2 regions of the Stenotrophomonas sp. 85239_Sma genome follow, and region 2 is predicted to be linked to the other one. Evidence: riboswitches for the same ligand, from Rfam matches in the RefSeq annotation. Region 2 holds a riboswitch; the other holds the start of a gene.
The links. Region 2 has a riboswitch for thiamine pyrophosphate ahead of ACYKG1_RS00775 (TonB-dependent siderophore receptor). Riboswitches for the same ligand answer to the same signal wherever they lie in the genome.
Positions count from the first base shown of each region.

Region 1 (9,165 bases), 1.0 Mb from region 2:
TGGAAGAGTTCATGGGGGAACCTTGCAAAGCGGGTGGGGGAGGGCCGCGCGGTTACGCTGCCTGTCCTTGCAACCAGACCATCTTGGCGCGCAGTTCCTTGCCCACCTTTTCGATCGGGTGCTCCAGGTCGGCCTGCTTGAACCTGTTGTAGTTCGGCAGGCCCGCTTCGTACTCGGCCACCCAGTTCTTGGTGAAGGTGCCGTCCTGGATGTCCTTCAGGACCTCCTTCATGCGCGCCTTGGTGCCGGCGTCGATCACCCGCGGGCCACTGACGTAGTCGCCGTACTGCGCGGTTTCGGAGATGAACTCCAGCATGCGCGAGATGCCGCCTTCGTAGAACAGGTCGACGATCAGCTTCAGTTCGTGCAGCACTTCGTAGTAGGCGATTTCCGGCTGGTAGCCGGCTTCAACCAGGGTTTCGAAACCGGCCTGCACCAGTGCCGAGGCACCGCCGCACAGCACCGCCTGCTCGCCGAACAGATCGGTCTCGGTCTCTTCCTTGAAGGTCGTCTGGATCAGGTTGGCGCGTGCACCGCCGAGGCCGGCCGCATAGGCCAGGGCGTACTCGGCCGCCTTGCCGCTCTTGTCCTGGTAGACCGCCCAGATGCACGGCACGCCACGGCCGATTTCATACTCGCGGCGCACCAGCGCACCCGGTCCCTTGGGCGCGACCAGCACCACGTCCAGGTCCTCGCGCGGCTTGATCATGTCGAAGTGCACGTTCAGGCCGTGCGCGAACAACAGCACCGCACCCTGTTTCATGTTCGCAGCCAGCACGTCGTCGTAGAGCTTCTTCTGCACCATGTCCGGCGTCAGCACGGCAACCAGGTCCGCATCCTTCACTGCGTCGGCCGGTGCTTTCACGGTGAAGCCATCGGCCTGTGCCTTGACCTCGGTCGGGCCGCCCGGACGCAGGCCTACCACCACGTCGAAGCCGGATTCGCGCAGGTTCAGTGCGTGGGCGCGGCCCTGGCTGCCGTAGCCGATGACGGCGATCTTGGTCTGGGGCAGGTCGTTGGTGCTCATGGGGGAGGTTCCTTGCGGTGGGAAGAAAAAAGAACGGCCGGTCGTCGAAGTGACGTGCCGGCCGGTCAGGGGAAAGCGGTGGAGGAGGCGCCATGCATCGCACAGGCACAGCCACCACGAGGCGTCGTGGTGGTGTGGGTCCGGGTGTTGCGTTGGGCGTTGTGCATGGTGGTTGCGTCTGAAACCAGGTTCTGGAATGAAAAAACCCGCACCGGGGCGGGTGCGGGTTTTTGAAGAGTTCCGGTGTGTTTGTTGCTTACACGCTGGCTCGTCCCGCACCTGTGGGTTGGGTAATAAGTACGAGCACAAGAATCGAACGCAGCGATGCGGCGCCGGTGTCGGCGGCTTCGATGTGGGTTCGCGGTGGCGTGTTGTGTTGCAGCATGTGATCGAGAGAAACACAGCCGTTTCGGCGATGTCAACCCTCGCGACGGATTTTTTATCGGTTTCCGCTGCATCCAGCGCAATCGCTTGTGGCACAAGGATGGTTGCCGCTGAAAGTGATTCGGTGAACCCGAATTCACTCCTTTCAGGGCCGCTTTTGCGCGGAATCCGGCGGATTTTGGCCTTGGTGGGGCGGACCGTGTTCCGCACCCACCCCAGGATCAACGCCCATGACCTCTGCCCGATACCGCGTGAAGGCTGCAGCGGCGAAGATCGGGGAACCACCCTTCCATCGGAACCCGACCGTGTCCCGACGCCTTGCCCGTTCCCTGCTCGCCGCCGCCGTGCTGGCTGCCGTGCCCGCGCTGTCCTTTGCCGCCGACCGCATCACCGGTCACACCTTCGCCACCCGTTCGGAGGTGATCGCCCCGCATGCGATGGCCGCCACCTCGCAGCCACTGGCCACCCAGATCGCGCTGGACGTGATGAAGGGCGGTGGCTCGGCGGTGGACGCGGCGATTGCCGCCAACGCCGCGCTCGGCCTGATGGAGCCCACCGGCAACGGCATCGGTGGTGACCTGTTCGCCATCGTCTGGGACCCGAAGACGCAGAAGCTCTATGGCTACAACGGCTCGGGCCGCTCGCCGAAGTCGCTGACCCTGGCCGAGTTCCAGCGTCGTGGCCTGAAGGACATCCCGGCTACCGGCCCGCTGCCGGTGTCCGTGCCCGGCGCGGTCGATGGCTGGTTCGCGCTGCACGACCGCTTCGGCCGCAAGCCGATGGCGGACAACCTGGCGCCGGCCATCCGCTATGCCCGCGAGGGCCACCCGGTGGCCGAGGTGATCGCCTACTACTGGGACCGCTCGGTGCCCAAACTGTCGCAGTACCCGGGCTTCAAGGAGCAGTTCACGATCAACGGCCACGCCCCGCGCAAGGGCGAGATGTGGAAGAACCCGAACCTGGCCAGCACGCTGCAGAAGATCGCGGACGGAGGACGCGACGCCTTCTACAAGGGCGATATCGCCCGCACCATCGGCGACTACTTCAAGGCCAACGGTGGCTACCTGAGCTACCAGGACATGGCCGACCACCACGGTGAGTGGGTCGAACCGGTCAGCAGCAACTACCGTGGCTACGACGTATGGGAACTGCCACCGAACAGCCAGGGCATCGCTGCGCTGCAGATCCTCAACGTGCTGGAGGGCTACGACTTCTCCAAGATCCCGTTCGGTTCACCGGAGCACGTGCACCTGTTCGTTGAAGCGAAGAAGCTGGCCTTTGCCGACCGTGCGCGCTTCTATGCCGACATGGCGTTCCAGCCGGCGCCGGTGCAGAAGCTGATCTCCAAGGAATACGCCGCACAGCGCCGCGCGCTGATCTCGATGGACAAAGCGCTGAAGGAAGTGCAGCCGGGAACGCCGAAGCAGCTGGAAGAGGGCGACACGATCTACATGACCGTGGCCGACGCCGACGGCATGATGGTGTCACTGATCCAGTCCAACTACCGCGGCATGGGCAGTGGCATGGCGCCGCCGGGGCTGGGCTTCATCCTGCAGGATCGTGGCGAGATGTTCGTGCTGCAGAAGAACCATCCCAACGGCTACGCACCGGGCAAGCGGCCGTTCCAGACCATCATCCCGGCCTTCATCACCAAGGGTGGCAAGCCGTATGCCAGCTTCGGGGTGATGGGCGGCGCGATGCAGCCGCAGGGTCATGCGCAGATCGTGATGAACCTGGTGGACTTCGGGATGAATCTGCAGGAAGCCGGTGATGCGCCGCGCATCCAGCACGAAGGCTCGACCGAACCGACCGGGCAGGCTACGGCAATGTCCGATGGCGGCGAGGTGAATCTGGAAACCGGGTTCCCGTATGAAACAGTGCGTGCGCTGATGCGCAAGGGGCATCGCATCGTGTTTGCCGATGGTCCCTATGGCGGGTACCAGGCGATCATGCGTGATCCCGACACCGGGGTTTACTACGGTGCCTCGGAGAGCCGCAAGGATGGGCAGGCGGCGGGGTATTGAGGTTTCCCGGCCGCCGGGCGCAGCCCCCTCTGCGGTGGTGGTTCGTGGAAGCGGGATCATGTGATTGGGCCGGGCGGGTGGGCTGGTCGGGGGGCGCCGTGAATCCGTCCCTGGAGGCTTGGCCGCGGCATCCATGCCGCGGACACCCCCGCCCAGCCCACCCGCCCGGCCCCTGACAGTTTCCGTGGCCATCACCGCAGGAAGAGAAAGAAGAAGATCAACAGCAACAGCAACAGCAACAGCCGCGCGCTTTGGGTTGGGGTCGGATCCGTTTTCCAAAGGAAAACGGATCCGACCCCTTCCTGTTTTCCGATACACCTCATCCACGCATGGCGTGGAAAACCCACCGTTACACGGAAACTGTCGGGGGTGGGTCGGTGTGGGCTGGCAGGACCGTTGGCGCCATGGATGGCGCCATCGAGCCCCCAGGGACGGGTTTACGGCGTGTCCTGCCAGCCCACACCGACCCGCCCAACCAACAGCAACCCAGAGCCGCCATTGAAGTTGCTGTTGCTGTTGCTTGAGAAAAGCAGTGCAGCCGCAGGCTGCAAAACCCTCTCAATCCTGATCGTGCGCGCGCGCGGCCTCCGCCTGGGTCTCCTCCTGCGCCGCCATCTCGCGCGCGATCCAGGCATCGATCATGTGCCGCTGGCGCTGCGCCTGCCGCCGCTCGCGTGTGTACTCCTGGTCCAGCACGCGGTGCAGCGACACCATCACCAGCACCATCAGCAGCGCGAACGGCAGCGCCGCAATCGTGATCATGCCCTGTAGCGCCTCGAGGCCGCCGGCCAGCAGCAGAGAGCCGGCGATCAGGGCGATTCCCACGCCCCACGCAATCTTGTGCCTCTGCGAAGGCTCGCCTGCGTCGTCGGTGGACATGGTGGCCAGCACCAGCACCGCCGAATCCGCGGATGTCACGAAGAAGATCATGAGCAACAACAGCGCAGTGCACGACAGCAGCACAGGCAGCGGCATGCTGTCGAACATCGTAAACAGGACCGTTTCATAGCCATTGCCCAATGCCTGTAGCAGGTCTGCCTGACCGAAAATCTGCATCCAGATGGCACTGCCGCCGAAGACCGAGAACCAGAAGAAGCCAAGCAACGTCGGCGCCATGACGACGCAGACAACGAACTCCCGTACGCTGCGCCCGCGCGAGATGCGAGCAATGAAGGAACCGACGAAGGGCGCCCACGAAATCCACCAGGCCCAGTAGAAGATCGTCCAGTCGGCCACCCAGGTGCTGGATGAGAACGGCGACATGCGCAGGCTCATCGTCACCAGCTGGTTGAGGTAGGAGCCCAGCGTGGTGGTGAAGGTGTTGAAGATCGCGCCGGTAGGGCCCAGCACCAGCACCAGGGCCAGCAACAACGCTGCCAGTGCCAGGTTGAAGTTGGAGAGCCATTTCATGCCGCGGCCGACGCCGCTGAGCGTGGACGCCATGTATAGAACGAAGGCCACCGCAATGATCGTCAGCTGCAGGGGCACGCCCGCCTGCACGCCGAACACGCGCTCCACGCCGGCCGCGATCTGCACCGTTCCAAAGCCCAGTGCGGTGGCCACGCCCACTGCAGTGGCAACGACCGCGGAGATGTTGACGATGTGCCCGATCCAGCCGCGATGGTGGCGGCCGATGATGGGCTGCAGCATGTCGCTGATCTGGCCGCGGCCGTTGCGGTTGAACCGGAACCAGGCCATTGCCAGGCCGATCAGTGCATAGATGGCCCACGGGTGCAGGCCCCAGTGGAAGAATGCATAGCGCATCGATGCGCGCGCAGCATCCATGCTTTCCGGCGCCAGGCCCTCGGGCGGCTTGCTGAAGTGCGAAATGGGCTCGGCCGCGCCCCAGAACACCAGGCCGATACCCATGCCGGCGGCGAACAGCATCGACATCCAGCTGGCCCGCGAGAATTCGGGCTCGGCGTCTTCGCCACCGATGCGCAGGTTGCCGAAGCGGCCGAACGCCAGGTACATCAGGAACACCAGCGTCAGGAACACGACCAGCAGGTAAAGCCAGCCGATGCCGCGGATGAGTTCACCGAGGATGCTCTGCACCACGGCATTGAAGGAGGCCGGTGCAACACCGGCAAGCAGCACCAGCAGCAGGACCAGTGCGATGGAAACGCGAAACACCATGAAGGAGCTTCTCCGATCAAGGGATTGAGGGGAGCGAGCAGAGCTTGCAGCGAAGGGCCGGCGGCATGCAGCACGAGCCGGGCAGGGGCCGCGAAGACGGCGAAGGAAACACCGGTCGCAGCGACACGATGCGCGTGCACGTTACTGAACGCGACGTCATGGTTCTGTTAACGAATAGCGATTGGGGTCAGATCCGCTTTCCGCAGGAAAGCGGATCTGACCCTCGGGGCTAACTCCGGAGGCGGGCGGTCTATGCTCTAATGCACACCAAGAAGCGGGGGTACCGCGGCCAAGCGGCCACGGTTGAGACAGTCCCTTGGAACCTGATCCGGCTCATACCGGCGTAGGGAAGCTTTGCAGTGCAGTCGTGCCCGGACTCCGCCCAAGGACCGTCCGTGCGCGGGCGCAGTGCGCCGCCGCTTCGTCCCTGACCTTTCTGGACGATGCCCGATGAACGCACAGCTCTCCGCCCTGCAGCAACAGGCCCAGCAACTCTCCGAATCCGTGACCCGGCCCATTCCCGGCTCGCGCAAGATCCACGTGCCCGGTTCGCGTCCGGATCTGCAGGTGCCGATGCGCGAGATCGCGCTGACCCGCACGCCGACGCTGTTCGGAGGCGAAGAGAATGCACCGGTCACGGTCTATGACACGTCTGGCCCCTACACCGATCCGGACGTGCGTATTGATCTTTCCGCGGGCCTGCCGGCGCTGCGTCGCGGTTGGGTGGAGGAACGCGGCGATACCGAGCAGCTCGACGGCCTGAGTTCGTCGTTCGGCCGCGGCCGCGAGCAGGATCCCAAGCTCGATGCCGTGCGGTTCCCTGCGCGCAGCCTGCCGCGCCGTGCACGGGCAGGTGCGAACGTCACCCAGATGCACTACGCGCGCCGCGGCATCATCACGCCGGAAATGGAATTCGTCGCCATCCGTGAGAACCAGCGGCTGGAAGCGATCCGCGATGCCGGCCTGCTGCAGCAGCACCCGGGCGAGGCGTTCGGGGCTTCGATCCAGAAGATCATCACGCCAGAATTCGTGCGCGATGAAATCGCGCGCGGCCGCGCGGTGCTGCCCAACAACATCAACCATCCGGAAAGCGAGCCGATGATCATCGGCCGCAACTTCCTGACCAAGATCAACGCCAACATCGGCAACAGCGCCGTGTCCTCGGGCATTGCCGAGGAAGTGGAAAAACTGGTGTGGGCGATCCGCTGGGGCGGCGACACGGTGATGGACCTGTCCACCGGCAAGCACATCCATGAGACCCGCGAGTGGATCATCCGCAACTCGCCGGTGGCGATCGGTACCGTGCCGATCTACCAGGCGCTGGAGAAGGTTGATGGCCGTGCCGAAGCGCTCACCTGGGAGATCTTCCGCGACACGCTGATCGAGCAGGCCGAGCAGGGCGTGGACTACTTCACCATCCATGCCGGCGTGCTGCTGCGCTATGTGCCGCTCACTGCCAAGCGCGTGACCGGCATCGTCAGCCGGGGCGGCTCGATCATGGCCAAGTGGTGCCTGGCGCACCATGAGGAGAACTTCCTCTACACACACTTCGAAGAGATCTGCGAAATCATGAAGGCCTACGACGTGACCTTCTCGCTGGGCGATGGCCTGCGTCCGGGCTGCATCGCCGATGCCAACGACGCGGCGCAGTTCGGTGAGCTGGAAACGCTGGGTGAGCTGACGAAGATCGCCTGGAAGCATGATGTGCAGACCATGATCGAAGGCCCTGGCCATGTGCCGATGCAGCTGATCAAGGAGAACATGGACAAGCAGCTGCGCGAGTGCGGTGAAGCGCCGTTCTACACGCTGGGCCCGCTGACCACCGATATCGCACCGGGCTACGACCACATCACCAGTGCGATCGGTGCGGCGATGATCGGCTGGTTCGGCACGGCCATGCTCTGCTACGTGACGCCGAAGGAGCACCTGGGCCTGCCCAATCGCCAGGACGTGCGCGACGGCATCATGGCCTATCGCATCGCCGCGCATGCGGCCGACCTTGCCAAGGGCCATCCCGGCGCGCAGGTGCGCGACAACGCACTGAGCAAAGCGCGCTTCGAATTCCGCTGGGAAGACCAGTTCCACCTTGGCCTGGATCCGGAGAAGGCCAAGGAGTTCCATGACGAGACGCTGCCGAAGGATGCGCACAAGCTGGCGCACTTCTGCTCGATGTGCGGCCCGCATTTCTGTTCGATGAAGATCACCCAGGACGTGCGTGACTACGCCGAGGCCGGCATGAAGGAGAAGTCGGAAGAGTTCCGCGCTGCTGGCGCCGAGGTCTACCGCCAGGGTTGATGCGGAAACGGGGGTGCCGGCCGTTGGCCGGCACTACCGCTCATCACGCTGTACCCCGCTATGCTCCGTCCATCGCCCAAGGGAAGGACGCCATGCCCGTTGCCATGACCACGCGTTGGCTGGCCATTGCCCGCCGCCATCCTTCGGCCTGGTTGCTGGGCGCGCAGTTGCTGGCGGTGATGCTGTATCCCGCGCTGGATGACACCGCCGCGGGCCGCGCGGCACTGGGCATGTTCGGCATGGCGGTACTCGGCCTGGCGCTGTGGGTGGTCCAGCGCAGTCCGCTGGGTACGTGGCTGGCGCTGCTGCTGGCCATCCCCTCGGTGGTGTTCTCGCTGGCCGGAGCTCTGCTCGACCGCACGGCACTGCTGACCACCGCGCAGTTGCTGGAGAGCCTGCTGTACTTCTATACGGCTGGCGCCCTGATCGCCTACATGCTCCAGGACCACAAGGTCACCCGGGACGAACTGTTCGCCGCAGGCGCGACCTTCACCCTGCTGGCGTGGGCATTCGCATTCGCATTCGCCGTGTGCCAGCAGTGGTATCCGGGCAGTTTCCAGGGCACCGGCGGGGGCGGGCAGCGCAGTTGGATGGAACTGCTTTATCTCAGCTTCAGCTTGTTGTCTGGAGTCGGCTTGAGTGACGTGGTGCCACTGCATCCACAGGCACGCGCACTGGTCATGCTGGAGCAGTTTTCCGGCGTGATGTACGTGGCTTTGGTGGTTTCGCGACTGGTCGGATTGACCATGCTGCGGCGCATGTGAAAATGAACGCCAGATAAAAATTTCGCGCCCAAGAGGGCGCGAATGGTGTCGCAAATTATGTGAATGCGTCGGCGAGAGAGAGCCTGATGTCGACCACGCGATAGGCGAGGTAACCTGCATAGGCTAGTATTCGCGCGCTCGATTGTTTTTGCGGTATGCGCCGATGCTTTGTGCGGAGTCTGGCTTTTCGCTGTTCCCAGGACGGGGCGGTATCGAAGGCAAACACTGCCCGGGACCTGTCTCAACTGTGTAGCAGAAAATGAACAGCAGCGAAATCCAGCCCCCCGTATCCGATCGGATACGGATAGGAGAGTGCACCGTCACTTTGTCCTCGCGCGAAGTCGAGGTCGTTGGTGCACGCCGCCCGCGCCGGCTGACGCCGAAGGCGCTGGGCGTGCTGCGCGTGCTGCTGCGGCAGCCGGGCCGCGTTGTCACCCGCGACGAGTTGTTCGCCGAGGTGTGGCCGGACACGCTGCCGACCAACGATGTGCTGACCCAGGCCGTCACCCAGCTGCGCAAGGCGTTCAGCAACGAC
Region 1 covers NZ_CM151163.1:3,791,132-3,800,296, reverse strand. The annotation lists gene ilvG (acetolactate synthase 2 catalytic subunit) at 1-13, opposite strand, end outside; gene ilvC (ketol-acid reductoisomerase) at 53-1,027, opposite strand; gene ggt (gamma-glutamyltransferase) at 1,642-3,435, shown strand; gene ACYKG1_RS17640 (BCCT family transporter) at 3,994-5,571, opposite strand; TPP riboswitch at 5,838-5,939, shown strand; gene thiC (phosphomethylpyrimidine synthase ThiC) at 6,022-7,866, shown strand; gene ACYKG1_RS17630 (ion channel) at 7,959-8,630, shown strand; gene ACYKG1_RS17625 (winged helix-turn-helix domain-containing protein) at 8,890-9,165, shown strand, end outside.
Region 1: another riboswitch for thiamine pyrophosphate. It lies ahead of thiC (phosphomethylpyrimidine synthase ThiC); the one in region 2 lies ahead of ACYKG1_RS00775 (TonB-dependent siderophore receptor).

Region 2 (9,165 bases):
CGAAGGAATCGACCGGCTCATGTCCTCGCTCCCGTCCCTGATGGATGGGGTGCGGCTTCCTGCCGGCCGTCTGGCCCGGCAACGCTGACCATGGAGAGGCGCATGCAGTCCCCCCCCAAGCTACGTTGGACCCTGCCGTTGCGGCCCCTGCGCGCATTCGCGGCGTGCCTGCTCGTCTCTCTTTCCGCTGCCGCCTGCAGCGCCGCCGATCCGGCCCCCTCGTCCTCCCAGCCTGCGCCTGCGCAGGCTGCCAAAGCGCCCCGACAGGATGTTGCCCCGATGCAGAACCGCTCTCCCGATGCCGCCGTCACCCCGCCCGACGCACCGACCGTGATGTATTTCATCTACCAGGTGGATGGCGATGGTGCGACGTCCTATGAGGTCCAGAACGGCAGCGTGGCGACCTTCTGGTTCGGCCACGCCTTCACCCTGGACGGCACTACCTACTACACCGGTTTTTCCTGGGATACCCGCGAGCACTACGGCAAGCCGGGCGAACAGCAGCCGGCCGGCCCCGACGACCGCGCCAATCTGGCCGAAGCCACCTTCGTGCTGGCCGGCAGCGACGCCAGGAAGCCGTGGAAGTTCCGTGGCCAGGAGTGGACCATCGGTGCGCTCGGTGCCTACGACAAGGCCGATGACGTTGATACCCGGCGCAAGCCGATCGAACACCGCACCGCCGACGGCCGCCTGCTGCTGGCAGTGCCGACCAGCAGCTTCGACCGCGGCGTCAGCAGCAGCGGCTACGCCCTGCTGCTGTTCAACCCCAAGCGCAGCGAGGACGACCTCGACAGCAAGGTCTGGCGTTACGTCGGCTCGGTGCGCACCGGGGAAGACAACAGCGCGGCCTGCGACGATGGCAACGTGATGCCGTGCACCGACAGCGATGGCGAACTGGCCTTCGTGGCCGGCAGCAATGGCCTGCCGCAGCTGACCGTGACTTTCAAGGGCACCACCATCGAAGGCCCCGGCAAGACCCGCACGCTGGGTGCCGGCGACACCGTGCACTACACCTTCGACAGCGCGGCCCAGCAGTACGTCGCACCCTGATTGCACCCGCCACACGCGGGTTCCCTGTTGACCGACATGTTCTTGACTCACGGATGAGTCCGGTTGGCGATTCGCGGCATCGGCCGCTCCATCAACCCCGAGGAAAACGTCATGGCACAGCATGACTACAGCAAAAAGGAAGTCCTGGACATCGTCGAGCAGGTCGCCAGGCAGAAGGGCATCCCCGTGGATGACTTCATGCGTTTCGCGCACATCGAGACCGGTGGCACCTTCAACGAGCGCGCCCACAACACCTCGACCGGAGCCAAGGGCCTGTTCCAGTTCGTGCCCGGCTCGGCCCGCCAGTACCACCTGACCGGCCACGAGTTCGACCCGACCCGCAACACCGAAGCCGCCGCGCAGATGTACCAGGACAACCTGGGCTCGATGGCGCGCCGCAATGAGCGCACCGGCCACCCGTACCTGTCCGGCGGCGACACGCCGACCGGCCTGGACCTGTACCTGGCCCACCAGCAGGGTAGCGCCGGCTATGGCTCGGTGCAGACCGCGATCGCCACCGGCACCTTCGGCGTGGTCCGCAACGGCCATGGCGAAGAGATCAACATGCGCCGCAACGTGCTCAACCAGATCGGCTCCGATGCCAAGGCACTGACCGGCCATACCCTGGCCGAAATGCGTGGCATGAACGACGGCGACCTGGCGCGGACCTTCTCCAGCTACTACATCCACAAGTACGCAGCGATCAGCATCCCGGAAAAGCACATCGCACCGCAGACCGTGGCACCGGGCCAGACCCACACCCAGACTCCGGCTGCGCCGGCGCAGACTGCAGCCGTGGGCGCCGCTGCAGCCACGCTGGCGGCGACCGCAACGGCTGCCGCCGCGCCGAAGCCGGGCATCGAACTGCAGGCCGCCTACGACGCCGGCGTGAAGTACGACGACGTCAAGTACGCCATCAACATCCCGGGCCATGCGCTGTACGTGCCGGGCAAGACCGGCAAGAACGTGGACCAGGGCTACATCGATTGCTCCGGCTGGGTCGGCACGCTGCAGAACCGGACCATGGACGAGATCAACCAGAAGGCCGGGCACGCGGTATTCAGCAAGGCTGATCGCATCGACCTGGGCAACCTCGGTTCCGGTGGCATTGTGCGCAAGGCGTTCGACCAGTCCGGCGTGCTGCTGGACCGCGACGCCGTCCTCAAGCCCGATGCGCTGAAGGAAGGCATGGTCATCGGCCTGGATACGGCCAGGACCCGCCATGAGCACTGGAACGGCATCGACCACATCGTGATGGTGGTGCGCGACCCGAACACCGACAAACTGCTGATCAGCCAGTCCACCGGCAGCAAGGGCGTGCACACCATGCCGGTGGAGGACTACCTGAAGCAGGTGAAGGACCACCCGAACTGGAAGCTGTTCGCGTCGGACCCGTTGTCCAAGGCCCGCGACCTGCTGGAGAGCCGCACCCAATCGCACGAGCAGACCCAGGGCAAGCCTGCGGCCGAGCACAAGGGCACTGGCACACCGCACGCCGAACTGTACAAGCCGGGTGCACACAGCGAGGGCGTGCGCAAGGTGCAGGAGCAGCTGGGCCACCTCGGCTATGCCGGTGCCGACGGCAAGCCGTTGGTCGAGGACGGCCGCTTCGGCCGCAATACCGAAGCGGCGGTGCGCCAGCTGCAGAAGGACAACGGGCTGGTCGCCGACGGCATCGTCGGTGCGAAGACGCTGGACGCGATCAGGGAAGCCCGCGAGCGCCCGCTGCTGAACGACGAGCGGCACCCGCGCAATCCGATGTACCTGCAGGCCAGCGAAGGCCTGGAACGGATGCCGGCGGGTACCTTCAAGGACCGCCACGCGCTGGAAAGTGCCGCAGCGGCGCTGACCAGGGAGGCGCATGCCGCCGGCCTGCAGCGCATCGACGCGGTGGTGCCCAGTCCGAACGGTGAGCGCCTGTTCGCCGTGCAGGGCACGATCGGAGACCCGGCGGCCAGCCGCGTTGCGGTGGAAACCCGCACCGCCAGCGAACAGAGCATGGCGCTCAGCAGCGGCGCGGTGCACGGCGCGCCGAACGTGCTGCACCAGCAGCAGGACGCGCAGCAGGAACAGACCCGCCAGGCGCAGAAGGCCATGGGCGTCTAGGCCCGCAACGCCTTGCAGACCGGGAGGGGCCGCGCCATGCGCGGCCCTTTCCCTTTCTGCCCGCTGAGCGGCCAGGGCCGCTTTCAGCCTTGCTTCATGCCGCCTGCCGCTAGATGAATGCGCAAGCCGCACGGTGGACCAGGCAATGTTCCGGCAATGTTGGAACGCCAGCGTGGACACCACGGCAGCCGGGGCGCCCCGCGCCCTCCCTGCCCAGCGTGGCATGCACCTCACAGGAGAACGAACATGCTCAGTACTTCCGCACTCAGCTTCCGTGGTCTGGCGATGGCTCTGGCACTGGTGGCCGGTGTGGCCGTGGCCAGCGATGCCAGCGCGATGTCGAGGAAGGACAAGCGCACCCTGGTCGGCGCCGTGGTCGGTGGCGTGGCCGGCAACCTGCTCTCCAACGGTGATCCCGCTGCCACCGTCGGCGGTGCCGTGGCCGGCGGCGCGATCGGCAACCTGACTACCTCCGACCGCCGCGACCGTCGTTACTACGACAATCGCCGTTACGACAACCGCTACGATCGCCGTTACGACCGTGGCTATTATCGCAGCGGCTACTACGACCGCGGTGACGACCGTCGCTGGCAGCGCGAGCGTTACTACGACAACCGCTACTACCACGACCGCGGCCGCCATCGCGGCTGGTAAGCAGCGCGGCATCCCCATGCCGATGCACGGACGGGCGGGTCGATGACCCGCCCGTTTGCGTTGGCCGCGTGCATGGCGTTGAATGCGCAGCCTTGGATGTGACTTTCCCCACTGGGTTGCGGCATGACGTCTTCCTCCCACCGCGTGCAGGGCCTCAACAACGATGAGGTCGCCGCCGACTGGCCGCCGATCAGCACGGCGGACATTGCGTGGCTGCGCCGGCGTTACCCTCAGCTGGACGAGCGCAGCCAGCCCCGCTGGCACAGCCCGCGGCCGCTGTCGGCCGCCGCCATCGTCAACGGCGTGGACGGCGCGGTGTTCATCAAGCGCCACCACCACAGCGTGCGCAGCGCGGCGTGCCTGGAAGAAGAACACCATTTCATCGCCGATCTGGCCGCCGCCGGCGTACCGGTGGTGCAGGTGCTGGCGGCCACCGATGGCCACACTGCGGTCGAACACGGCGAATGGACCTTCGAGCTGCATGCGGTTGGCGTGGGCGACGACCTGTACCGCGACGCGGTGTCGTGGTCGCTGTTGACCGATGTCGCGCAGGCCCGCGAGGCTGGCCGCATGCTGGCCCAGCTGCACCGCGCCGCGGCCAGTTACCACGCGCCACAGCGCAGCACCCATCTGCTGGTAGCGCGCGACGATCTGATCCGCGCCGACGATCCGATCGCGGCCATCAAGGCGGGGCTGCACGAGCGCCCCGGGCTGGCCCGCTATCTCGCGCGCATTCCGTGGGAATCGCAGCTGCAGCGTGACGTGCTGCCGTGGCATGCCGGACTGGCCGAGCGCCTGCGCGACGAGCCACGGCTGTGGGCGCACAACGACTGGCATGTTTCCAACCTGCTGTGGCGCGATGGGCAGATCAGCACCGTGCTGGATTTCGGCTTGGCCTCGCCCACCAGCGCGCTGTTCGACCTCGCCACCGCGATCGAGCGCAACGCGGTGGCGTGGCTGGAACTGGAGCGCGGCATGGAGGCGGTGCGCATCGATATCGCGCTGGCCCTGCTCGACGGCTACCGCGAGGTACAGCCGCTCTCGGCGGCACGCGTACACCTGCTGGCCGACCTGCTGCCGATGGTCCATTTCGACTTCTCACTGTCCGAAGTGGAGTACTTCGAAGGCATCACCGGCTCGACCGCGAACGCGAACGTGGCCTGGCAGCCCTTCATGCTGGGGCACCCGGCGTGGTTCCACAGCGCGCCGGGACAGGCGCTGCTGCAGGCCCTGCACGCGGCAGCCTGAAGGGCACCGGCTCGCAAATCCGTACCATTTGTAGTGAAATGGTCACCTGAAGCGGGGGTGCCTGGATCTGCCAGGCTGAGAGAGTCCCTTGGAACCTGATCCGGTTTGCACCGGCGTAGGGAGCTTTGAGCCGCAGCCACGCCCCCGTCATGGGCCGGTGCACCTGCGCGCCGTCGCTTCGTCTCCCTTGTTGTCCGAAGACGAACCGAATGAACCGCTGCCTGCGCCCCACCCTGCTCTCCCTCGCCCTCTGCGCCGCACTGCCGCTGCACGCCAGCGAGGCCGAGGTGTCCCCCGATGCGGCTGCCACCGGCGCCGAGCGCTCGCCCACCGAACTGGCGGCGGTACGCGTGCAGGCCGGCAAACCGAAGGCCGATACCGCGCGCGTGAACGCCTTCGGTGGTGGTTCCTGGAAGGACACGCCGGCGTCGGTGAACGTGCTTGAGCGCGATTACCTTGATCGCCGCCAGGTGCGTTCGCTGTCCGAGTTGGCCAGCAACGATGCCTCGCTGGGCGATGCGTATGCGCCGGTGGGTTACTACCAGAACATCGCCATCCGTGGCTTCGCCCTGGACGCCGCCACCGGCTACCGCTTCAACGGCCTGTCCATCGCCGGCGAACAGCGCCTGGCGCTGGAGAACGTGCAGTCGGTGGAGATCCTCAAGGGTGAAGCCGGCCTGGCCGCAGGCGTGATGGCGCCCGGCGGCATCATCAACTACATCGGCAAGCGCCCGGCCGAGGTGCGCACGGCGACCCTCGGCACCGATTCGGAAGGCTCGCGCTACGTCGCCGTCGATGTCGGCCACTGGATCACGCCGCGCCTCGGCCTGCGCCTGAACGCCGCCTGGGATTCCAGCAATTCCTATGTCGAGCACGCCGATGGCCGCCGCAATTTCTACTCGCTGGCGGCCGACTGGCTGATCGGCGAGCGCGGCAAGCTGGAAGTGGATGCCAACTACCAGACCAGCTCGCAGCGCTCGGTGTCCGGCTACCAGCTGCTGGGCGCGCGCGACCTGCCGCGCGGCGTCGACCGCGAGCATCTGCTCGGCTACCAGCCATGGCAGCGCCCGGTGGACATCGCCAGCACCAACATCACCGCGCTGCACACCTACGATTTCAACGATGCCTGGCAGTCGCGTGTCTCGGTCGGCCACAGCCGCTCGGTGATCGATGACAATGTCGCCTTCGCCTACGGTTGCTACTACGCCACGCAATGCGCCGATGGCAGCCTGCCGGGCAACTACTTCGCCCCCAATGGCGATTACGACGTCTACGACTACCGCAGCCCGGACGACACGCGCCGCAACCAGCAGGCCCGCGCCGAGCTGCGCGGCCGCTTCGAGACCGGAAACGTCGGCCACCAGCTGACCGTCGGTGCCGACTACTTCCGCCGCACCGTGGACAAGCGCCCGAGCGTCAACGAGTACGTCGGCACCAGCAACATCCACGACGCGCAGGTGCCGGTGTTCGAGCCGTCGCCGAAGATGCCCGGCCCCTCCGCACGACGCCTGGACAGCCGCCAGACCGCGTTCTTCGCGCTGGACCGGATGAGCTTCGGTGATGACTGGCAGTGGCTGGCCGGTGGGCGTTTCGTACGCCTGGACGAGCGTGCCTACGACAAGCGTGGAAACCCTCAGCGGCACAGCCGCCTGTCGCGCTTCCTGCCGCAGGCCGCGGTGGTGTGGAAGGCCACCGACCAGCTCAATGCCTATGCCAGCTACGTGCGCGGCATCTCGCTGGGCCAGGAAGCGCCATTCTGGACCAGCAACGCAGACACCTTCCTGCCGTCGGTGCAGTCGCGGCAGCTGGAAGTGGGCGTGAAGTACGTGCCGGTCGAAGCACTGACGCTGGGCGCGGCGGTGTTCCGCATTTCGCAGCCGTACCAGTACGCCAAGCCCGACAACAGCGACGTGGGGTACACCTTCGTCGAGGAAGGCACGCAGACCCACACCGGCCTGGAGCTGACCGCCAACGGCCAGCTGACCGATGCGCTGCAGATCGTGGCCAGCGCCAGCGTGCTGCAGGCGCGCGCGCGCGATGCCGGCACACCGGCCTATGAAGGCCATCAGCTGGTGAACGTGCCGAAGGTGCGCGCCAGCGTGCACGTGGCTTATGCGCTGCCGTTCGTGCAGGGCCTGGATGTAACCGGTGGCTGGCGCTATGCCGGTGCCAACGTTGCCCGCGCCGACGGTGGCGTGCGCGCACCGGACTACTCGGTGTTCGACGCTGGCCTGCGTTTCCAGCATCGCCTGCACGAGCGCGCGGTGACCTGGAACCTGTCGGTGGACAACGTGTTCAATCGTTTCTACTGGCGCGATACCGGCAGCAGCGGCGGTGACTACTACCTGTTCCCCGGCGCACCGCGACAGGCCCGCCTGTCGGTGACGTTCGCGCTGTGAGCGGCGTGATGCTCGAGTGGACCGCCGCGCTGTGCAGCATCCTCGGCGTCTGGCTGATGGCCCGGCGACGGTTGGTGGCGTGGCCAGTGGGCCTGCTGTCGGTGACGCTGTACGGGCTGGTCTTCGCCGAGGCCAAGCTGTATTCGGATACGCTGCTGCAGGTCGCCTTCGGTGGTTTCCTGGTGTATGGCTGGCTCAACTGGCGGCAGCACGCCGCCGATGAGGGCAGCGTCCGCATCGTGCCGTTGGCACGCGGCAAGCTGCTGCGCGACCTGGCCATCGGCCTGTGCGGTGGCGTGGCGCTGGGTGCGGCCATGCATACCTTCACCGATGCCGCATTGCCCTGGCTGGACGCCATGCTGACCGCGCTGAGCCTGGTCGGCCAGTGGTGGCAGGCACGCCGCCACGTGGCCTGCTGGTGGGTGTGGATCGCGGTGGACGTGGTCTACGTGGGTGCGTACCTGTTCAAGTCGCTGCACGTGACCGCCGCGCTGTACGTATTCTTCCTCGGCCTGGCCGTGTTCGGCCTGCGCGCATGGAGCGCGGCCGCACGCGAGCCGCAGGTGGCAACGCAGTAGAGCCACGCCTTGCGTGGCTGGGACCACCGGTAGCCGCCAACCTTGTTTGGCGCGCGCCTGACGACCAAGCTCATCCACGCATGGCGTGGATCTACTTCGGCTCCAGTACCAGGCCCAGCCGCAACGGTTGGCGCATGTCGGGCGGCGGAGCCGCCTGCAACGGCGCGGCCTGCAGCATCGCGCGCAGGTCGGCGTCGACCTGGGCGTCACCCAGGCTGTCGAATTCGAGTTTCGAAATGCGGCCATCCGCCGTGATCCACACGCTCACCGGCAGCGGCGTCGGTGCGTCGGGGTGTGCCTGCAGCCATTCCAGTACACGCTGCGCGTGCGGGTCCTGCTCCTGCTGCAGGCGCTGCTGCAGCTGGCCGCCCACGGCGGCGGCATAGGCCATCCAGTGCGCAGGGGCTTCCTGCGCGGACACTGCGGCACTCCCCAGTGCCAATGCGCCGAACAACGCGGCCAGCGGCCGCCACCAGCGGCGTACGCCGGTCCTGTTTGCTGCCATGACCATCGCCAGCCTCCTGCGCTCCCATCCAGCGCGCCATGGTCGGCGCACTGGATGACAGGGAGATGGCACCCTGCTGCATTGCTTCGGCCCGCCCAGATGAATCAGCCTCCGACGACTGCCAGTTCGGCGTCCTCAAGCGCGCGCCCGTTCTCAAGGAGCCAGCGCTCCTGGAAGGCGTGCCTGGCCGACCAGCCAATCTCCTTCAGATACCAGGCATTGACCGATCCACCCACCACCGCACCAATGGCAGGGATGGCTTGCAGTGCCTTGCGCTTGGTCATGTTGATCCCCAGCTGCTTTGCAAGGGTTTTGACCGCGATAACGCCGGCTTCTTTGCTGAATCGGTCTGTTGCAGCCTTCTCCGCAAGCTTTTTCCATGTCGTTTTGGCGATGCTGACCTGGACCATGCGAAGCGTAGTCAATGCGGCCGTTTTCTCCGCCATTTCATTTGCACTGGACGCAGAGAGAATTGCGAGCATGAAGTCCTTGTCTTCTTTCGACTTTGCCTCGAACCCGTAGCAGGCACCAATCTTGTGGATCGTACGAAGTGCCAGCACAAGCACCATGGGAATGTCCGCCGCGATGCCGAAGATTCCTGCAGCGCCGGTAGCAGCACCCTCCG
Region 2 covers NZ_CM151163.1:171,816-180,980, reverse strand. The annotation lists gene ACYKG1_RS00795 (hypothetical protein) at 280-1,050, shown strand; gene ACYKG1_RS00790 (XVIPCD domain-containing protein) at 1,162-3,156, shown strand; gene ACYKG1_RS00785 (glycine zipper 2TM domain-containing protein) at 3,403-3,810, shown strand; gene ACYKG1_RS00780 (phosphotransferase enzyme family protein) at 3,934-5,058, shown strand; TPP riboswitch at 5,102-5,197, shown strand; gene ACYKG1_RS00775 (TonB-dependent siderophore receptor) at 5,268-7,457, shown strand; gene pnuC (nicotinamide riboside transporter PnuC) at 7,466-8,035, shown strand; gene ACYKG1_RS00765 (hypothetical protein) at 8,127-8,546, opposite strand; gene ACYKG1_RS00760 (EcsC family protein) at 8,645-9,165, opposite strand, start outside.